DNA from 3 places in the Lelliottia sp. genome. Region 3 is predicted to be linked to each of the others. Evidence: riboswitches for the same ligand, from Rfam matches in the RefSeq annotation. Region 3 holds a riboswitch; each other region holds the start of a gene.
The links. A riboswitch is a leader RNA that binds a small molecule or an ion and turns the genes downstream of it on or off. The one in region 3 is predicted to bind thiamine pyrophosphate.
Positions count from the first base shown of each region.

Region 1: another riboswitch for thiamine pyrophosphate. It lies ahead of thiC (phosphomethylpyrimidine synthase ThiC); the one in region 3 lies ahead of thiM (hydroxyethylthiazole kinase).
Region 2: another riboswitch for thiamine pyrophosphate. It lies ahead of thiB (thiamine ABC transporter substrate binding subunit); the one in region 3 lies ahead of thiM (hydroxyethylthiazole kinase).

Region 1 covers NZ_JAZQNX010000009.1:7,343-9,605, forward strand. The annotation lists gene nudC (NAD(+) diphosphatase) at 1-353, opposite strand, end outside; gene rsd (sigma D regulator) at 450-947, shown strand; TPP riboswitch at 1,127-1,235, shown strand; gene thiC (phosphomethylpyrimidine synthase ThiC) at 1,316-2,263, shown strand, end outside.
Region 2 covers NZ_JAZQNX010000010.1:148,004-150,266, forward strand. The annotation lists gene thiP (thiamine/thiamine pyrophosphate ABC transporter permease ThiP) at 1-108, opposite strand, end outside; gene thiB (thiamine ABC transporter substrate binding subunit) at 84-1,067, opposite strand; TPP riboswitch at 1,099-1,199, opposite strand; gene sgrR (HTH-type transcriptional regulator SgrR) at 1,236-2,263, opposite strand, start outside.
Region 3 covers NZ_JAZQNX010000024.1:196,293-198,555, forward strand. The annotation lists partial or broken gene ACKI5T_RS13960 (hypothetical protein) at 1-174, opposite strand, end outside; gene ACKI5T_RS13965 (hypothetical protein) at 175-411, opposite strand; TPP riboswitch at 1,092-1,188, shown strand; gene thiM (hydroxyethylthiazole kinase) at 1,224-1,994, shown strand; gene thiD (bifunctional hydroxymethylpyrimidine kinase/phosphomethylpyrimidine kinase) at 1,991-2,263, shown strand, end outside.

The DNA of each region.
Region 1 (2,263 bases), on a different contig from region 3:
TGGCTGCACAGCAGCGCCCACTCGGTTTTGCTCGGATGCATGGCGTGACCGCAGTAGCCGCAGAACTTATGCGAGCGATAGAATTCGGCTAACTGCACACCGCGCCCGGCCAGCTGAAACAGGCCCGCATCAAGATCCATCACCTGACGCACCGATCCCATATCCTGACGGCGATTCTGCTGGATCAACCACACTGCATCGCCCTGCCATTCACCGATCTTTAATGCGGGTTGCCCCACAAGATCGAATTTCTCGGCATCGCCATGAGGTAACTCCCCTGCGGGCAACCATAATTTTTGTTCATGGCTGACGATCCACCAGCCACAATCTAATTTTTCAATTATACGATCCATATCTATTGCACTACCTTCGCTTCACAGGCATGTTGATAACAATATTCTTACAAATTTAGGCGGGCAGCTTTTAACCTTAACCTTGCGGAGTCAAACATGCTAAACCAGCTAGAAAGCCTGACAGAGCGCGTTGGAGGAAGTAATAAACTGGTCGATCGCTGGCTGCACGTGCGCAAACAATTGCTTGTTGCCTACTATAATCTGGTTGGCATTAAGCCTGGCAAAGAATCCTATATGCGCCTGAACGAAAAAGCGCTGGATAATTTCTGTCAGAGTCTGGTGGATTACCTTTCCGACGGCCATTTCAATATTTATGAACGTATTATCCGTGAAATGGAAGGGACGAATCCGTATTTAGCGGCGACAAAACTCTACCCGCAGCTGGAAGCAAACACCCAGCAGATTATGGATTATTACGACTCCACGCTCGAAAATGCGATCGACCAGGATAACTATCTGGAGTTTCAGCAGGCGCTGTCCGATCTCGGCGAAGCCCTGGAAGGACGCTTTACGCTGGAAGACAAGCTGATTGCCCTCGCGCTGGACAACAATTTAAAGGCCAGCAACGAAGATAACGTCGCGCGGCCAGCTTGAGTTATTCATCATTAACGCGTAGTTTACAAATATTCGCCCCTCTCACGAGGGGGTATTACACGAAATCATTCATGCTGCATCGCGGCGGAAACTGAGTGAATCCCCGGGAGCTTGCACCAGTAAGTGACCGGGGTGAATGAAGGCAGCCAATAACGAGGCAGCTTGAAGGATGGAGTGTAAATTTCTTGTCGGAGTGCCCAGAGCGTAAGCCGGGCTGAGACCGTTAATTCGGGATCCGCGGAACCTGATCAGGCTAATACCTGCGAAGGGAACAAGAGTCAATCTGCTGTTGTATCGCCTCTGGGCGATCACCTCTTGCTTCATCCGTCGTCTGACAAGCCACTTCCTTTACTATTTTGGAATGAGCTATGTCTGCAAAATTGACCCGCCGCGAACAGCGCGCACAAGCACAACACTTCATCGACACCCTGGAAGGCACCGCTTTCCCGAACTCGAAGCGTATCTACATTTCCGGCTCGCAGGCCGATATTCGCGTGCCGATGCGCGAAATCCAGCTTAGCCCTACGCTTCTCGGCGGCAGCAAAGAAAATCCGCAGTTTGAGGATAACGAAGCGGTGCCGGTATATGACACCTCCGGCCCCTATGGTGATACCGACGTTACCATCAACGTTCAGCAAGGGCTGGCAAAACTGCGGCAGACGTGGATTGACGCGCGTAATGACAGCGAAGCGCTCACCGTTCGCAGCTCCGCCTACACCAAAGAACGCCTCGCAGATGATGGTCTTGATGAACTGCGCTTTACCGGTCTGCTGACGCCAAAGCGGGCGAAATCAGGCAAATGTGTGACGCAGCTGCATTATGCTCGCCAGGGTATTGTGACCCCGGAAATGGAATTTATCGCCATTCGCGAAAATATGGGCCGTGAACGGATTCGCAGCGAAGTGCTGCGCCACCAGCATCCGGGCGAAGGTTTTGGCGCTCGTCTACCGGAGAACATCACACCGGAGTTTGTGCGTGACGAAGTGGCTGCCGGGCGCGCGATTATCCCTGCCAACATCAATCATCCGGAATCCGAGCCGATGATTATTGGCCGTAATTTCCTGGTAAAGGTCAACGCCAATATCGGCAACTCTGCCGTTACGTCATCCATCGAAGAAGAGGTCGAAAAGCTGGTCTGGTCTACACGCTGGGGGGCGGACACGGTCATGGACCTTTCGACCGGGCGTTACATCCACGAAACCCGCGAGTGGATTTTGCGAAACAGCCCCGTTCCTATCGGAACCGTGCCGATCTATCAGGCGCTCGAGAAGGTCAACGGGATCGCGGAGGATCTGACCTGGGAAGCGTTCCGCGAC
Region 2 (2,263 bases), on a different contig from region 3:
AAACCACAGCGCCAGAAATGCGCCCAGGCTGACGACCACCATCAAAATGGCGGCAATCAGCCCAGGAATCAGCCAGCCGGGGATCAGCGGCTGACGGCGCGTTGCCATTCACTGATCCATGCGGCGCGCTGGCTGGAAATCTGTTGCGGGGTAAATTCCAGCGTGGTTTGTGGTTTGGTCAGCTGATCAAAACCTGCAGGCAGCGTCACGTTGGTTACCGGATACATCCAGTTGCCGGTTGGGATCGCATTCTGGAATGCCGGTGAGACCATAAATTTCAGGAACTTTTCAGCCAGTTCAGGCTGTTTGCTGGCTGCCGTACGTGCGGCCATTTCCACCTGCAAATAGTGCCCCTCAGAGAAATTCGCCGCCGCGTAATGGTCTTTTTTCTCTTCGATGATGTGATACGCCGGAGAGGTGGTGTAGCTCAGAACCAGATCGCTTTCGCCCTTAAGGAACAGGCCGTAGGCTTCACTCCAGCCTTTGGTGACGGTAACGGTTTTCGCCGCCAGCTTCTGCCATGCTTCTGGCGCTTTGTCACCGTAGACTTTTTGCATCCACAACAGCAGGCCCAGACCCGGCGTGCTGGTGCGCGGATCCTGATAAATCACGCGCCATTTCTGGTCGCTCTCAACCAGCTCTTTCAGGCTCTTTGGCGGATTTTTCAGCTTATTTTTGTCATACACAAACGCGAAGTAGCCGTAATCGAACGGCACGAACGTGTCATTTTTCCAGCCGCCGGGAACGTTAACCGCATCGTTCGCCACACTGCTTTTGGCGAACAGTTTGGTTTGTGAGGCCGCGTCCAGCAGATTGTTATCGAGACCCAGCACCACGTCGGCTTTGCTGTTTTTACCTTCCATGCGCAGACGGTTCAGCAGCGAGACGCCATCTTCCAGCGCCACGAATTTCAGCTCGCAGTTACAGTCGGCCTCAAAGGCTTTTTTGACGACCGGTCCAGGGCCCCAGTCAGCGGCGAAGGAGTCGTAGGTGTAGACCGTTAAGACGGGTTTGGCAAAAACAGGCAGCGCAAACAGCGCCAGCAGGGGGAGAACTTTTTTTAACACTTTGCACCTCAAAGTTGAGTGGCAAAGGATTTTGAGCGACAGCCTCAAATCCCTTCGCCGGCGTTATCCGGATCAGGTTCGACGGGTATTATCTCAGCGCACATCGTCGATGCAGCACCCCGTTGAGAACAGCAGTAGTGTAATGATTTGGTGAATATTACGAAAGTGTTATGGTTCCGGCGGTGCAAACCAGGCCGATTTAAAGTCAAACCAGCCTAAGGTATTCATTCTCAAACCGCGCATACTGCGCTGCCCCTGGATCATCAGCCAGTGGTGGATAAGCGGAACCATCGCCTGCTGCGACAGCAACTGCTGACACCAGACGGCGAGATTCATCTCTCCGGCGCGCCATTGTGCTGCGTCCTGCTGCCAGTCGCGAGCAATACAGTGCTGAATAAGCGGGATTTCAAACAGATGCGAGAACAGGGAGAAGTCGAGCGGCAGGGTGAAATTGGCGCTGTTGAGCCAGATATCGCTCACCGCTTCGCCGCGGTGCCACTCATCGTATTCCACTTCCTGAATCTCGAGCTTCACGCCCTCTGCGGCCAGCAGTTTGCTCATGATTCGGGCAATAAAACGGTGTTCAACGTGCTCGCGATAATAGGTCAGGGTGATGGATTCCAGCCCGGCGGGTTTCTCGCCGCGCCCTGGACGGGCATGGTGCCAGCGAGGAAGGAGCCCATACGCCGGGAACCAGTAAGTCTGGTGCTGCTCTTCCGCCTGATAAATCAGATTGGCAGGGGCGAGAATTTGGCTCACCCACTGGCGCACCTCACGGCTGGCTCCGCGATGCGTTCGGGCATCAAACAGCAGGTAATAACAGCCCTCTTCAAGGCGGCTCTCAACCGCTTTCTCGCCTTCGGTGGGGCCTTCCAGCGTCAGGCCAGGGCTGAACTCTTCGCTGATGTCGGGCAGCACCCAGACATTCACTTCGTCAATCAGTGCGCGATAACCAAAGTAATCATCAAAAGCGCGGATCTTGAGCTGATTATTGTTGTTACGCGTCACCGCGTAAGGACCGGTGCCAACAGGCTGGCTGGCAAACTGGGGCATCGATTGCCACTCGTGAGGCAAAATCATCGACGGCACATAGCCCATCAACCACGGCAGCCACTGATCGGGTTGCGAAAGTTCGATATCCAGCGTCCAGGCTGTCGGTGAATGGATGCGTGAGATATGCGAATAGAGCGGCAGCT
Region 3 (2,263 bases):
AAGAACATATCCCGCGCCTTTAATTTCGTAGGCATTGGCATTGAAACGTTTTACTGTGGCTTTTTTCCCGTTAATGGTGGCAGTAAAGAAACCATTGCTGACCGTGGCCTTAATACCGTTTGCCGAGAATGACGCTTCACGTAGCGGATCGGCAACGTGTGCGGCCTGTGCATGTTATTCAACACCATGATGATAATGCTTATTATCGTATTGCTTTGCGTATTCATCTGAACGTTTGTACGCGTTCTGGAGCGCTGCCGCGCGGCTAACGTTTTGATTATCATGATCAACTTTAAAACACGTATCCAGGCTGACGCCGGTGTTTGTGCAATTGGCAATACGTTGCGATTCTGTCGTACAACCAGAAAGTGCTACGGCGCAGACTAAAACAGCTAACACCATCTTCTTCATTCATTGACCCTAATATTATTTATTTTTTTATCAAACGACACGGCGAAATAACCTGACTTTTTGCAGGTTATTTATATTGGCAGATCACGCTAAGTGAAATATTCATTTTTAAAATGACAAAATAATAAAATTTAAGTTATTCATTTATGCAATTGCCAGCCATGCTGATAACCGTGTTTTTATATATCACACCGATGAAAACACCTGTGGCGACAAGGGAGATTGATACGATTGCCGAAGCAATAATAAGCTTTAACATTTGCTACCACATTATCAGGATGTCATTCAGTTAGAGCGTCTCTTACAGAGAAACGAAGTAGTTACCTTGCACAACTATCCAGTAATCCGCCCCTTTTATATTTGATTTAGATCACGAAAAATACGAATGTATAAAATCTGGTATTTATCTGGCGTTTCACATAATTGATTGTTTTAATTGATTTTACTTTTTTAAATAGACTGGAAAGTAAAGCGCAATGTGTGTTTAATACTTAGGCTTAGATTATTTATCCCAAAAAATCAATGACATTAAATGTCTACACATATAAGGAATAACTCAATCTAAATAGGCCAATAATAATAAATGTTTACAGTATTTTCTTGACCGGAAAAGAGCGGTCCAGGAGACTTGCATTCGATAATTACTTCCTCTACGCTGCCCATATTACTGAAGTTTTAGGTAATTTGACTCGGGGTGCCCTTCTACGTGAAGGCTGAGAAATACCCGTACCACCTGATCTGGATAATGCCAGCGTAGGGAAGTCAGGTGACTGTTAAGGTTATCGCTTCTTCTCGCAAGGCAGGAGCGAAACATGCAGCCTGACCGACTTGATTTACACGCCTTACATCACTTCCGCACGCGTTCCCCGCTCACACACTGCATGACCAACGATGTGGTGCAAACCTTTACGGCCAACGTTTTGCTGGCACTTGGCGCATCTCCCGCGATGGTGATTGAAGCCGAAGAAACAGAGCAATTTGCAGCGATGGCTGATGCCTTACTGATCAATGTTGGCACGCTGACCGCGCCGCGCGCGCAGGCGATGCGTCGGGCAATCGAAGGTGCAATGGCCGCTGGAAAGCCCTGGACGTTGGATCCCGTGGCCGTGGGCGCGTTGTCGTATCGCACCCGTTTTTGCCATCAAATCCTCTCACTCAAACCTGCGGCGATACGCGGTAATGCCTCTGAAATTCTCGCGCTTGCCGGTATGAGCGCGGGGGGGCGAGGCGTTGATACCACCGATACCGCTTCCAGCGCGTTGCCTGCCGCCATTGCTCTTGCCCGACAAACTCACGCCGTTGTTGCTGTGACGGGCGAAGTGGATTACGTCACCGACGGGCAACGTACGCAGACCATCACTGGCGGCGATGTGATGATGACGCGCGTCGTGGGGACAGGCTGTGCGCTCTCGGCCGTTGTCGCGGCAAGCTGTTCATTGCCGGGCGACCGGCTGGACAATGTTGCCGCCGCATGCGGGTTTATGAAGCAAGCCGGTAGCGTTGCCGTCAAACAAAGCCGCGGGCCAGGGAGCTTTTCCAGCGCGTTTATTGACGCGCTCTGGAACCTGGAGGCGCAGGCATGAAACGTATTAACGCATTAACCATTGCTGGCACGGACCCGAGCGGCGGCGCGGGGATTCAGGCGGATCTGAAAACCTTCTCAGCCCTTGGAGCGTATGGCTGCTCAGTCATTACCGCACTGGTGGCGCAAAATACGCGCGGCGTGCAGTCGGTGTACCGTGTGGAACCGGATTTTGTCGGTGCCCAACTGGACTCAGTGTTCAGCGATGTCCGCATTGATACCACCAAAATCGGCATGCTTGCCGAGACTGATATTGTTGAAGCGGTTGCG